Regions from separate parts of the Mesorhizobium sp. M1307 genome, predicted to be linked through region 2. Evidence: predicted binding sites of a transcription regulator. Region 2 holds the regulator's gene; each other region holds the start of a gene.
What was found. The regulator PhoB, encoded in region 2, activates phosphate uptake and scavenging genes when phosphate is short. The targets are predictions, from matches to a motif close to TGTCATNNANCTGTCAT.

Region 1: NKH16_RS26245 (YdcH family protein) is a predicted target of PhoB. The motif match lies at 2,175-2,191, and genes of this name have one in related genera.
Region 3: phnC (phosphonate ABC transporter ATP-binding protein) is a predicted target of PhoB. The motif match lies at 1,601-1,617, and genes of this name have one in related genera.

Annotation. Positions count from the first base shown of each region.
Region 1 is NZ_JAMYLR010000033.1:45,008-49,271, reverse strand. Features, by position in the region: gene NKH16_RS26255 (lytic transglycosylase domain-containing protein) at 1-464, opposite strand, end outside; gene ispG (flavodoxin-dependent (E)-4-hydroxy-3-methylbut-2-enyl-diphosphate synthase) at 469-1,722, opposite strand; gene NKH16_RS26245 (YdcH family protein) at 1,925-2,104, opposite strand; gene NKH16_RS26240 (YdcH family protein) at 2,344-2,547, shown strand; gene NKH16_RS26235 (IclR family transcriptional regulator) at 2,598-3,401, opposite strand; gene NKH16_RS26230 (transporter substrate-binding protein) at 3,530-4,264, shown strand, end outside.
Region 2 is NZ_JAMYLR010000044.1:28,568-32,831, forward strand. Features, by position in the region: gene pstA (phosphate ABC transporter permease PstA) at 1-111, shown strand, start outside; gene pstB (phosphate ABC transporter ATP-binding protein PstB) at 108-911, shown strand; gene phoU (phosphate signaling complex protein PhoU) at 944-1,651, shown strand; gene phoB (phosphate regulon transcriptional regulator PhoB) at 1,668-2,357, shown strand; gene NKH16_RS29265 (ROK family protein) at 2,367-3,611, opposite strand; gene xylF (D-xylose ABC transporter substrate-binding protein) at 3,899-4,264, shown strand, end outside.
Region 3 is NZ_JAMYLR010000005.1:49,308-53,571, reverse strand. Features, by position in the region: gene phnD (phosphonate ABC transporter substrate-binding protein) at 1-574, opposite strand, end outside; gene phnC (phosphonate ABC transporter ATP-binding protein) at 665-1,531, opposite strand; gene NKH16_RS08650 (DUF1868 domain-containing protein) at 1,698-2,408, opposite strand; gene NKH16_RS08645 (DapH/DapD/GlmU-related protein) at 2,960-3,577, opposite strand; gene phnL (phosphonate C-P lyase system protein PhnL) at 3,574-4,264, opposite strand, start outside.

The DNA of each region.
Region 1 (4,264 bases), on a different contig from region 2:
CCCATGACGTCCAACACGTAGCTTTCGGTCTCCATCGGCAAGAAGCCGCCGGAATGCAGCCAGCGCGTCACCCGGCTCTCGCCGGCATTGTAGGCTGCGGCGGCGAGGCCGAGATTGCCGAAACCGGATTTCATTTCGGCGAGGTATTTTGCCGAGGCCGGGATCGCCTGTTCGATGTCGAAGGAATTGGCGAGCCCGCGCATCCTGGCGGTGCCCGGCATGAACTGGGCAATGCCTTCGGCGCCGACCGGGCTGACCGCATTGGGATCGAAACGGCTTTCCTTCCAGATCAACCGGGCAAAGAAATCCCTGGGCAGCCCGTTCCGGTCGGCATGGGCCTCGATCAGGTTGCAAACCTGGTCGATCAGCTTCTTTTTGGCGGGCCGTGGTGGATCGGCCTGAACGGCTGTCGCCCAGATCAGCCCGCAAATGAGAACCAGCGCCGCGCCCAGCAAACGCCGCATTCAACTACTCCGCCGCGGCTTTGTCGTGCTGCCCGAACCGCCGTTCGATATAGTCGGCGACCATCTTCTCGAAATCCGCGGCAATCGATGGGCCGCGCAGCGTCGCCGCCTTCTTGCCGTCGACGAACACCGGGGCGGTCGGTGTCTCACCGGTGCCGGGCAGCGAAATGCCGATATCGGCATGTTTGGATTCGCCCGGACCGTTGACGATGCAACCCATCACCGCGACCTTGAGGTTCTCGACGCCGGGATAGCGTTCGCGCCACACCGGCATGTTCTTGCGCAGGTCGGCCTGGATGTTCTGGGCAAGCTCCTGGAACACGGTCGAGGTCGTGCGGCCGCAGCCCGGGCAGGCGGCGACGATCGGCACGAACTGCCTGAAGCCCATGGTCTGCAACAGCTCCTGCGACACCTGCACTTCGCGTGTGCGGTCACCGTTCGGCTCCGGCGTCAGCGAGATACGGATGGTGTCGCCGATCCCTTGCTGGAGCAGGATGCCCATGGCCGCGGACGAGGCGACGATGCCTTTCGAGCCCATGCCGGCCTCTGTCAGGCCGAGGTGCAGCGCATGGTCGGATCGGGTGGCAAGCTCGGTGTAGACGGCGATCAGATCCTGCACGCCGCTGACCTTGGCCGACAGGATGATCTTCTCGCGCGCAAGGCCGATCTCTTCGGCCATTTCGGCCGACAGGATCGCCGATTGCACGATTGCCTCGCGCGTCACTTCCTGCGCGGTCAGCGGAAAGCCTTGGGCCTGGTTGTCATCCATCAGCCGGGTCAGCAGCTCCTGGTCGAGCGAACCCCAGTTGACGCCGATGCGCACCGGCTTGTCGTATCGGATCGCCATCTCGACGATTGCCGCGAACTGCCGGTCCTTCTTGTCCTTGAAACCGACATTGCCGGGGTTGATGCGGTACTTGGCCAAGGCCGCGGCGCAGGCCGGATGATCGGCCAGGAGCTTGTGGCCGATATAATGGAAATCGCCGACCAGCGGCACGTTGATGCCGAGCCGCTCCAGTCGCTCGCGGATGGCCGGCACAGCGGCAGCGCTTTCGTCGCGGTCGACCGTTATGCGCACGATCTCGGAGCCGGCGCGATGCAGCGCCGCCACTTGCGCGACCGTCTGGTCGACATCGGCCGTGTCGGTGTTGGTCATCGACTGGACGACGACTGGGGCGCCGCCGCCGACAATCACGCCGCCGACATCGACACCGACCGACCTGCGGCGTGGGAAGGGTGAGGAAAAATATCCGGTCATGCCGGCTACCTTTAATCTTGAAGGTCCGGGCATGAGGTGGAGGAGCAAAGATGGCTTGTCAATGGCAACTGGCGCGCAGGCCCAGCAAATCGGAAACAACAAGACGGCAGCTTGCCGCAAATCCATGAGCGTTTCCGGCAGCATAGAGACATGCCACCGGAAAGATCGCGCTCCGGGCGGCGCTTCTAGTCCTGGAAGGGTTTCAGTGGGTCGTCGGTTTCGCCTTCAGTTTTTCAATCTCGTCCTTGAGCGCCAGCTTGCGCCGCTTGAGATTCACGATTTCGAGGTCGTCTACCGATGGATGGGTCATCGCATCATCGATTTCGCGTTCGATGTCGCCGTGTTTCCGCTGCAGCTCATCAAGATGGGATGCAAGAGACATGATTGGTTCTCCCTTTCATGGTTTCCTCGGATTGCAGCCGTCATGGCACGTCCACCGCAGGCTCGCTTCTATGACGGCATAATGACAGTGTGCCACCATCGCGCACCGATGTCGAATGCTGCGTGGTAGCATTCCACGCCAATATGAAATGTGATATGGGCTGCGCGCCGGGGCAAGAAGCCCCGGTCCCGCCCAATCAGGCCCATAGTTTGGGCGCCGCAGACGTGCAGACGGTAAAAATGTCCGATCAGGAACAGGCAGATATCCGCCTCGAATATTCCCGGCTGAAGCAGGAACACGCCGATTTCGACGCGGCCATCAATGCGATGATCGCCATGAATTGCGACCCGCTGCAGATCCAGCGCATGAAGAAAAAGAAGCTTTTCCTGAAGGACAGGCTGATGGCGCTGGAAGACAAGATCATTCCAGACATTATTGCTTGAACGAACGCCATTGTTTGAACGAACGCCGGCGGGGCCTGCTGGAAAAGCGGTTATGCCGCGATCGAAAGCCGTGCGGCGCGCTCGCGCAACAACGCTATCAGGTTGTCGGTCTTTTCGGTCGAGGTATCGATCGGAACCACCAGGCACATCGTCGCCTCGACCCTGCCCGGCGCTGAAAAGACCGGCGCGGCCAGGCATTTCGTGTAGGCATCGACAAGGCCGGAGGTGACGCAGTAGCCGGCCGACTTGGCGACGGCGATGTCGTCTATGAAATCGTCGAGTTGCAATCTGCGGCCGTCCGGCAGCACGAGATCGTCCTCGGAGACCATATCCTCAATCGCTGCCCTGTCGAAGCCGGCGAGGAGCAGTCGCCCGGAAGCTGTCCAGGGGAGCGGTATTTGCAGACCGGTCGCCGAGCTGATCCGGAATGGCCTCGTTCCCGGGGTTGAATGGACGATGGTGTAGCGGCCGCTTTGCAGCATGCACAACTCCGAGGTCTCGCCGGTCTCGCGTGACAGATGATCGACTTCCTGGCGTCCTCGCCTGAGCAGGTCGTTGCCCCGCACATAGTCCATTCCGTAGAGATAGAGCTTCTTTCCGAAATAGACCCGATTGCCGTCTCCGGCCATCTCCAGCAGGCCTGCGTCGACCAGCGAGCGCACAAGCGTATAAGTCGTCGAACGCGGCGCGTTTACCCCCTTGGCAAGGTCGCCGATGCCGATCGCACGCTGGGTCGTGTGGAGAAACTCCAGAATCTGGAGGACCCGGTTGAGGCCCTTCTCCCGAGAAACCGAGTTCTTGTCTTCGTCCAGACCGGCGTCCGGTCGAGCGGCCAAGGCATTACCTTCTTGCATTATCGATTCCTGATGTTAATCTGTCTTGTACAGAGTACAGGCGTCCCTTGTAAGGGACAATGGCGTCAGTTGCAACCGATGCCTGTATTGCTGCTCCAAAGGGGAACACAACACGAAAGGAGGTCGCCGTGAACGACACATCCAAAAGGCGTGAATTTCTGAAACTGGGAATGGCCGGGCTTGCAACGGCCGGAGTGATGAGCGCCGCTACCGCGGTCGACGTTCAGAAAGCGGCGGCCCAGGCAGCGCCGGACAGCCTGCTGCGCACCGTCCTCGAGCGCGGCAAGGTGATCGTCGGGACCGGCAGCACCAACGCGCCCTGGCATTTCGAGAACGACGCCGGCGAACTGGTAGGCATGGACATCACCATGGGTCGCATCCTCGCCAAGGGGCTTTTCGACGATCCGACCAAGGTCGAATTTGTCATGCAGGATCCGGCTCAGCGCATTCCGAACGTGACCACCAACAAGGTCGACATCACCATCCAGTTCATGACCATGACCGCCCAGCGCTCGCAGCTGATCCACTTCTCCCGACCCTACTACGTCGAAGGCATCGCCTTGCTGACCCTTCCGAACGCCGAAAACAAGACCTTCGACAAGCTGCTTGCCGGCGGTTCGGCGACGCGGATTTCCATCCTGCAAAATGTCGATGCCGAGGCTAACGTGCATATCGTCCTGCCGGAGTCGCAGGTGATGCAGATAGACACGCAGGCCAACGTGCTGCAGGCCTTGGAATCGAAGCGCGTCGACGCCGCCGCGGTCGATCTGTCAACGGTACGCTGGCTCGCCTCGCGCAATCCGGATAAGTACTTCGATGCCGGCAAGAGCTGGTTCTCGATGCTTTATGGTGCCGCGCTGCGG
Region 2 (4,264 bases):
TACGAGGAATGGCAGCAACTGGCGTGGACCGGCGCACTCATAATCACCCTGACGGTTCTGGGCTTGAGCATCCTCGCCCGCAGCCTTACCGGACGCAGAGAGGACAGATGACACAGATGTTGTCCCCAGACATGACGATGGCCGAAACGGTCGCCGAGAAGACGAAGATCGAGGTCAAGAATCTCAACTTCTACTACGGCCAGAGCAAGGCGCTGAAGGACATCAGCCTGTCGCTGCCTGAGCGCAGTGTCACGGCCTTCATCGGCCCTTCCGGCTGCGGGAAATCGACGCTGCTGCGTGTGTTCAACCGCATCTATGAGCTCTACCCAAAACAGACGGCCGAGGGCCAGGTGCTGCTCGACGGCAAGAACATTCTCGACCGGTCGCAGGATCTCAACCTCCTCAGGACCAAGATCGGCATGGTGTTCCAGAAGCCGACGCCGTTCCCGATGTCGATCTACGAGAACATCGCCTTCGGCGTCAGGCTCTACGAGAACCTCGGCAAGTCCGAGATGGACGGCCGCGTCGAACAGGCGTTGAAGCGCGCCGCGCTGTGGAGCGAGGTCAAGGACAAGCTCAACGCCAGCGGCTTGAGCCTGTCCGGCGGCCAGCAGCAGCGGCTCTGTATCGCCCGCACGGTGGCCGTGAAGCCGGAAGTCATTCTGCTCGACGAACCGGCTTCGGCCCTCGACCCGTTGTCGACCGCCAAGATCGAGGAACTGATCGACGAGTTGCAAGCCGACTACACGATCGTCATCGTAACCCACAACATGCAGCAAGCGGCGCGCGTGTCGCGCCAGACCGCCTTCATGTATCTGGGTGAGCTGGTCGAGTTCGACCGGACCGAGAAGATCTTCACGTCACCCCGCGAGAAGCGCACGCAGGACTACATCACTGGCCGCTTCGGCTGAGCCGTTCCGATCATGCATATGAGGACAGGACCATGGGCGAACACACAGTCGCTTCTTTCGACGAGGATCTCGAGCAGATCAGCAAGCTGATCCGCGACATGGCCGACCTCGCCGGTTCGATGGTCGGCGGGGCGACCAAGGCCCTGTTGAATTCCGACAACGTGCTGGCGCAACGCGTCGTTTCCGACGACGCCATCATGGATGCGCGTCAACGCGAACTGGACGACCGCGCCATCACCCTGATCGCCAAACGCCAGCCGATGGCCCACGATCTTCGCCATGTGGTCGGAGCGATCCGCATGGCGGGCGACCTCGAACGCATCGGCGACCTTGCCAAGAATATCGCCAAGCGCGTGAGTGCGGTCAGCCTCAGCGCCACGCCGCGGGACCTGTCGCATTCCATCGACGCGATGGCGCAGCTGGTTCTCATCCAGGTGCAGGGTGTCATCGAGGAATATGCTGCAGGCGATGCGGCCGCGTTGGCCAAGCTGCGTGCCGCCGACGAGCGCATCGACGTCAAATACACCTCCGTGTTCCGCGAGCTGTTGACCTACATGATGGAAGATCCGCGCAACATCACCGCTTGCACGCACCTGCTGTTCTGCGCCAAGAATCTGGAGCGGATCGGCGACCATGTCACCAACATCGCCGAAAATGCGTATTATGTGCTGACCGGCGAGCAATTGCCGGTCAATCGTCCGAAGCAGGACGAAACGACAATGTCCGCACCGGTGACATGATGGGGGTGCCCAGCCGATGATCGCACCACGCATAATGGTGGTGGAGGACGAGGAGCCGTTGGGTGTGCTGCTCCGCTACAATCTCGAATCCGAAGGCTACCAGGTCGAGGTGGTGACACGCGGCGACGAAGCCGAGATCCGTTTGCAGGAGAATGTGCCCGACCTTTTGGTGCTCGACTGGATGATACCAGCGGTTTCCGGCATCGAGCTCTGTCGTCGGCTGCGGGTGCGCCCCGAAACCGAGCGGCTACCGATCATCATGCTGACCGCGCGCGGCGAGGAGAGCGACCGGGTGCGCGGTCTTTCGACCGGCGCCGACGACTATCTGGTCAAACCGTTTTCGACACCGGAATTCATGGCCAGGGTCAAGGCGCTGCTGCGGCGCGCCAAGCCGGAAGTGCTGTCCAGCGTGCTGAAGGTCGGCGACATCGTTCTCGATCGCGAATCGCACAGGGTCTATCGCAAGAAGAGCGAAATCAGGCTCGGGCCGACCGAATTCCGGCTGCTCGAGTTCATGATGCGGCATCCGGGCCGTGTCTTCTCGCGCAGCCAGTTACTCGATAATGTCTGGGGCGAGACAATCTACATCGACGAACGCACCGTCGACGTGCATGTCGGGCGGCTGCGCAAAGCCGTCAACAACGGCCGGATGCCGGATGTCATCCGCACCATCCGCGGTGCCGGCTATGCGATCAGGGAAGATTGACCCGCCTGGTCAGGCTACGTTCTTTCTGACGCTGGGCCTCATTTGCGCGCCCGGCGCGAAAATCTCCTGGTCGACGAAGCTTAACGCCCGCATCGCGCAGCCTTCGCGGATCAGCGGCAATTCGTTCGGCTCTGTATCGAAGGAGATCGAGCCTGAATGCTGGCCGCCGGCGGTCTGGGCGATTGCCTTCCGCAAGGCCGGCTCGATCAGATCGAAGGCGGCGGCACTGGCGCCGACCATCGCGACCGGTGCCGGATCGATCAGCGCGAACAGCGAGCCGAGACCGAAACCCAGCGCTTCGCCGGCCTTGCGGTAGGCCTCGCGTTCCGGCCCATCTTTCTCGCGCGCCCGGGCCGCCAGTGCTCGCATGTCGGCGTCGCTGACGTCGGCGACCGGTTCGCTGTCTTCGCTCATCTGCCTGGCGTTGCGCCAGATGGCGTAGTTGCCGGCATAGGCCTCGATGCAGCCGCGCCGCCCGCAACGGCAGAGCGCGCCGCCCGGACGATGGATCATGTGGCCAAATTCGCCGCCCGAGGAATGCGTCCCGGTGAACAGTTCGCCCTTCAGCACCAGCCCCATGCCGATGCCATGCGAAAGCAGGATGGCGATGAAGTCGTCGCGATAGCGATCCAGATTGCGCCAGCGCAAAGCCACCGCCATCATGTTGCAGTCGTTCTCCACCGTTGCCGGGGTGCCGAATTCGTCCTCCAGCATGTCGGCAAAGGCGATGTCGGTCTGCGGCGTGATCGGCGACCACAGCATGGCGCGTGCAGGGGAGTCGGTAATGCCCTGAATCGCCAGGGCGATGCGGGCGACACTGCGGACGTCAAGGTCTGGATCCTGCAGCCGGCGCCGGACGATGGCCATGCATTCACGGATCAACTCGTCGCGCGGCATGGTCAGCGTGTCCAGCCGGCGCTGTTCCTCGGCGATCACCTGTCCCGTATAGTCGATAATGGCGGCCGACAGGAAATTCAGCGACAACACCACGGTCAGCACCGCCGCCGCTTCCGGATTGAGGGCGAGGCCGACCTGCGGACGACCGCGTTTCAACGAAACGGGCTCACTTGCCTTGCTCTCGGCGAGGATGCCTTCCCGTATCAGGTCGGAAGAGATCGCCGATATGGTCGAATGACTGAGGCCGGTGGTAGCTGCGATCTCAGTACGCGATGGCTGGCCGGCCCGGCGCACCGCCGAGATCACCATCGCCCGGTTGCGCCGGCGCAAATCGTCATGGCGGATTCCGACCGACATTGGTTTGCTTTCCTCCCGGTTGCCCGCGGCCGCTCATGAACCGGAAGCCGTCGGTAATGTCCGACAAATAGTGTCGGATGCAGGCAAATAGTGTCAGATGCAGGTGGCGCTGTCATCGTTTATTCCGACGCTCGAAAAAACTCGCAGAGTCATCAAAATCCATCAGAATCGATGTTGACAGCAGCAGGAGATCGGGCCAGTATTTTTTCGAGGCTCGAAAAAATTAGAGCTTCTAAGCTGGTCTTTGAGCCAATTGATCACGCCGTACGCGGCGCAGGGAGGATATGATGAAGAAATTCACGACCGCCATTCTGGCGGGTGTCGCCATGACGCTGGCGCTGGCGTCGGTGGCGCAGGCTAAAGACAAGGTCATCGGCGTTTCCTGGTCGAACTTCCAGGAAGAGCGCTGGAAGACCGACGAGGCCGCAATGAAGGCGGCCATCGAGGCCGCAGGCGACAAGTATATTTCCGCCGACGCACAGTCCAACCCCGGCAAGCAGCTCACCGACGTCGAGAGCCTGATCTCGCAGGGCGCCAACGCACTGATCATCCTGGCGCAGGATGCCTCGGCCATCGGGCCGGCCGTGCAAAAGGCGCTGGACGAAGGTATTCCGGTTGTCGGCTACGACCGGCTGATCGAGAACAAGGACGTC
Region 3 (4,264 bases), on a different contig from region 2:
CGACCTTGCCGTCGCGAACGGCGAGGAGGTTGTTCTCGTGGCCACCATTGAACTGTGTCGAGGCGAAGAAGGTTTCGTTCGAAGCGCCGGTGTCTTTCGGGATCTGGGTCAGCGGGATCAGGTAGCCGGAGGTCGAATCCGGGTCGGCATAGCCGAGCTTCTTGCCCTTGGCCGACTTGATGTCGGTGATGCCGGACGACTTCAGCGCAAGGCCGATCGAATAATAGCCGGTCGCGCCGTCGGTCTGCTGGGTGGTGAGGATCGGGGTCACGGCGGTCGGATCCTTGAGGTAGACGCTGGCATAGCCCGACGCGCCAAGCTCTGCGAAATCGAGCGTGCCGCCGAGCAGGCCCTGGATAACGCCGTCATAGTCGGCGGCCGGGAACAGCGAGACCTTCTCGAAGCCGAATTCGGACTTCATGTGATCGGCGAGGCACTGAAAGTTGCGCAGCCGGTCCGCTTCGTTTTCACCGCCAAGGATGCCGATGCGGAATTCCTTGATATCCTGGGCGTGAGCGGCGCTTGCCGCGATGGCGAGCAATGAAACGGCGCCAAAAACCATCTTCCTGAACATTATCTCTCTCCTGTTGGTCCCGGCCTCGCGCCGGTAGCGTTCGAATTTTTTGACAGGTGCCTTTGACGCGGGCGGGCGATCAGGCCGTTCTCAATATCCCGGGAATGCGGGCTCGAGCGGTCCGGCGGATGCAGCGATTTTCTGTTTGATGGCGACACTGGTGGAGGTGATGGCCTCGGAGATTTCGCCGCCATTGCTGTCGGCGCCGTAGACCATGCGCACGGCCTCGCGGTTGAGGGCTTCGGGCGGGCCGTCGAAGACGACCTTGCCGGCGGCCATGCCGATGATGCGGTTGCAGTAGGTGCGGGCCGTATCCAGCGTATGCAGATTTGTGATGACGGTGATGCCCTCGCGCAAATTGATGTCCTGCAGCGAATCCATCACCACCTTGGCGTTGAGCGGATCGAGCGAGGCAATCGGCTCATCCGCCAGCAACACCTTCGGCTGCTGCATCATGGCGCGCGCAATCGCAACGCGCTGCTGCTGGCCGCCGGAAAGTGTGCCGGCCGGCTGCAGGGCGGTGCGGGCGATGTCGAGGCGCTCGAGGGCTGCAACCGCCTCGGCGCATTCACCGCGGGAGAACATGCCAAATAGGTTGGACAGCGTCGAGCGGTGGTTGAGCCGGCCGAGCAGCACATTGGTCAGCACATCGAGGCGCGGCACGAGATTGAACTGCTGGAAGATCATGGCGCAGTCGCGCTGCCATCGCCGGAGCGGCGAGCCGCGCAACCGGGAAATTTCGGCGCCGTCAAAAAAAATCGATCCTTGGCTCGGATCGATGAGGCGGTTGATCATGCGCAGAAGCGTCGATTTGCCGGCGCCGGAGCGACCGATGATGCCGACCATCTGACCGTGCGGAATCGAGATGTCGACATTGCTGACAGCGGTGTTCTTGCCGAACCGGCGGGTGACGCCGCGAATTTCGAGCGTTGCTGACATTTCTGGCGTTGCTGACATGGGTAAGTTCCAGTCCAGTCGCGGTTGAAGGTCTGTTAACCCTCGCTAGCGCAACGGCATGAACCTGCGGTGTCGGATTGATGTCAGTTTTGTTACTGCCCACAGGCGCGTTTGGCGCGAAGGCGAGTTGACCCAAACCGCTGCCGTCCGGGCGGCTTGGATGGGATCAGCCGAGGATCAGCAACTCCTCGAAATGCTCCATGTCCCTGAAGCGGCAAAAGGCAGGTGGCCGCAGCTCGATCACCGGAGCCTGGCGGGCAAACAGCGAGAGGCAATCGTCGAACAGATCTTGCCACTCGGACGCCCCTTCGTCCGCCAGACGCCGGATCTGGTAGGCGAACGTGATGTGGAAGACGTAAGTGTCGTGGTCGGGATGCCGGTATCCGAAAGGCGCCGACAAGGCATCGCGCCATGCGCGCAGGATATGCACGTCCTCATCGGTTGCGCCGGCAACGGTCAAGCCCGTCGGCACGACATCGACGACCTTGATCTTGAAGGCGCCGTAGCCTTCGAAGCCGTTCAGGCGTTCCTGATAGAGGCGGGTCATGTCGTCGATGCTGGTGTCGAGCGGCACATCCTCCGGCCAATAGGGAAGCCGGCGGCGGTATTCGATGATGCCCTGGAACAGCGTCATGTGCAGGCTGGAGACGGGCGTGAAGGCCAGCCCGTCGGCATCAGGCATGGCGCGCATGCGCTCACGCACGTCGATGATCACCGCTTCCGAAGCCGAGCCGTTGACGAGATGGCAGACGACCGTGTTGCCGGGCTCGTTGAGAAAATTACCAGAGGTGTCGTAGCGCCTGCCGAGATGCACCGGAGGGGTCGGGTTCGAGCCGGCAAAGAATCCGGCGAGCGAAGGTCTGACTGAAACAGGCATTGCGATCTCCAAAGGAAGGCCGCGTCCTGCCCCGACGATGTGTCAGGGACATGAAAACCGTGCCAAGAAGTAGAATATCAAAGGCATGATTCGCCAAGTGATGCTGCCGGGGTTTCCACATCATCAAGATTGAAATAAAGATTCAAACTCGTATCAAAGAGAGGCTTCCTAATTGCTACGTTGGCGCCAGTGGTTGCGACTGTATGCTGCAGGGGTAGTCGCTGCGATGAGTTTCACAGTGGCCCTGGTTTTGACGTCCATTATATCGGGTTGTTAGCTTGAACCATCCAATATCTGGATACTTGTACAATTATGGAAATGGGCGTGACGCGGCCATTATTCTAATGATTCTCATTTTTTTAATCGTTCTAGTTACGATAAATTTTGCAAATAAAGTTGAGGAAAAACCAAATCGCTTATAGATATTGGTTGTGACAAAAAATTTATAGAACTTATCAGGTTAAATCAGACTGGTGTTGCTATTCTTATTACGTTAGGATTTCTTTCTATTATTTTGGACATTTGCCTGAGCGGCTGACTTATTCAGGGCGTCAACCCCCATGCTTCTCCAAAAACTGATTGGCCTCCAGCTCGCGGAAATCGTCGAGCGCGGCGCGCAGCCTTGCATGGTCCCAGTCCCACCAGCCGAGCGCCTGGTAGCGCTCCGCGGTGCGGCGGTCGAAGCGTTCGCGGATCGGCTTGGCCGGTACGCCGGCGACGACGGTGTAGGGCGCGACGTCCTTCGACACCACCGCGCCGGCACCGACCGCCGCGCCATGGCCGACGGTGACGCCGGGCAGGATGGTCGAGCCGTGGCCGAGCCAGGTGTCGTGGCCGATGGTGACGCGTTTGGCGCGGCGCTTGGCGAAGAATTCGCTCTCGTGCTCGGCGTCGTCCCAATAATCCGAGGCGCGATAGGTGAAATGGTGCAGCGTCGGCCGCCAGGTCGGATGGTTGGTGGCGTTGATGCGCACGCTGGCGGCGATGTTGGCGAATTTGCCGATCGTCACGCACCAGACGCCACAGTCCTGCATCATGTAGGAATAGTCGCCGAGCGTGCTTTCCGACACCCGGCAGCGCTCGGCGATCTCGGTCCAGCGGCCGAGCGTCGAGTTCTCGACTTGCGCCGTCTCGTGGACCAGCGGCGTTTCCGACAGCTTTCTTGTCATGCGGCAATTTTCCCGGCGGCAAAAGCTGTCACGTCGATGACGCGGTCGGCCACCGCCTCGCGCACGTCGCGGTCGTGGAAGATACCAAGCAGGGCAACGCCGGCCGCCTTCTTGGCCGCGATCAGCGCAATCACCACGTCGCGGTTCCTGGCATCGAGCGAAGCGGTCGGCTCGTCGAGCAGCAGGATCGGATGCTCGGTGATGAAGCCGCGCGCGATGTTGACGCGCTGCTGTTCACCGCCGGAGAACGTCGCCGGCGGCAGCGCCCAGAGCTTCTCCGGCAGGTTGAGCTGCGCCAGCAAGGCACGTGCCTTGCCGTGCGCGACCTCGCGCTCCTCGCCGCGCTCGACCAGCGGTTCGGCGACGACATCGAGGGCGGAGACGCGCGGTACGGTGCGCAGGAACTGGCTGACATAGCCGATCGTGAGCCGGCGCACGGCAAGCACGGTGCGAGGGCTGGCCGTCGCGAGATCGATGAGCCCGTCCTCGTGCTGGACGATGATCTGGCCTTCGTCGACCGCATAGTTGCCGTAGAGCATCTTCAGGATCGAGCTCTTGCCGGCGCCGGACGGGCCGCCGAGCACTGCACATTCGCCGCTCCTGATCGAAAACGACACGCCGGCGACGACAGGCAGTTTGATGCCATCGCGCAGATGCATGGTGAAGCTCTTGGCGACATCGGAGACG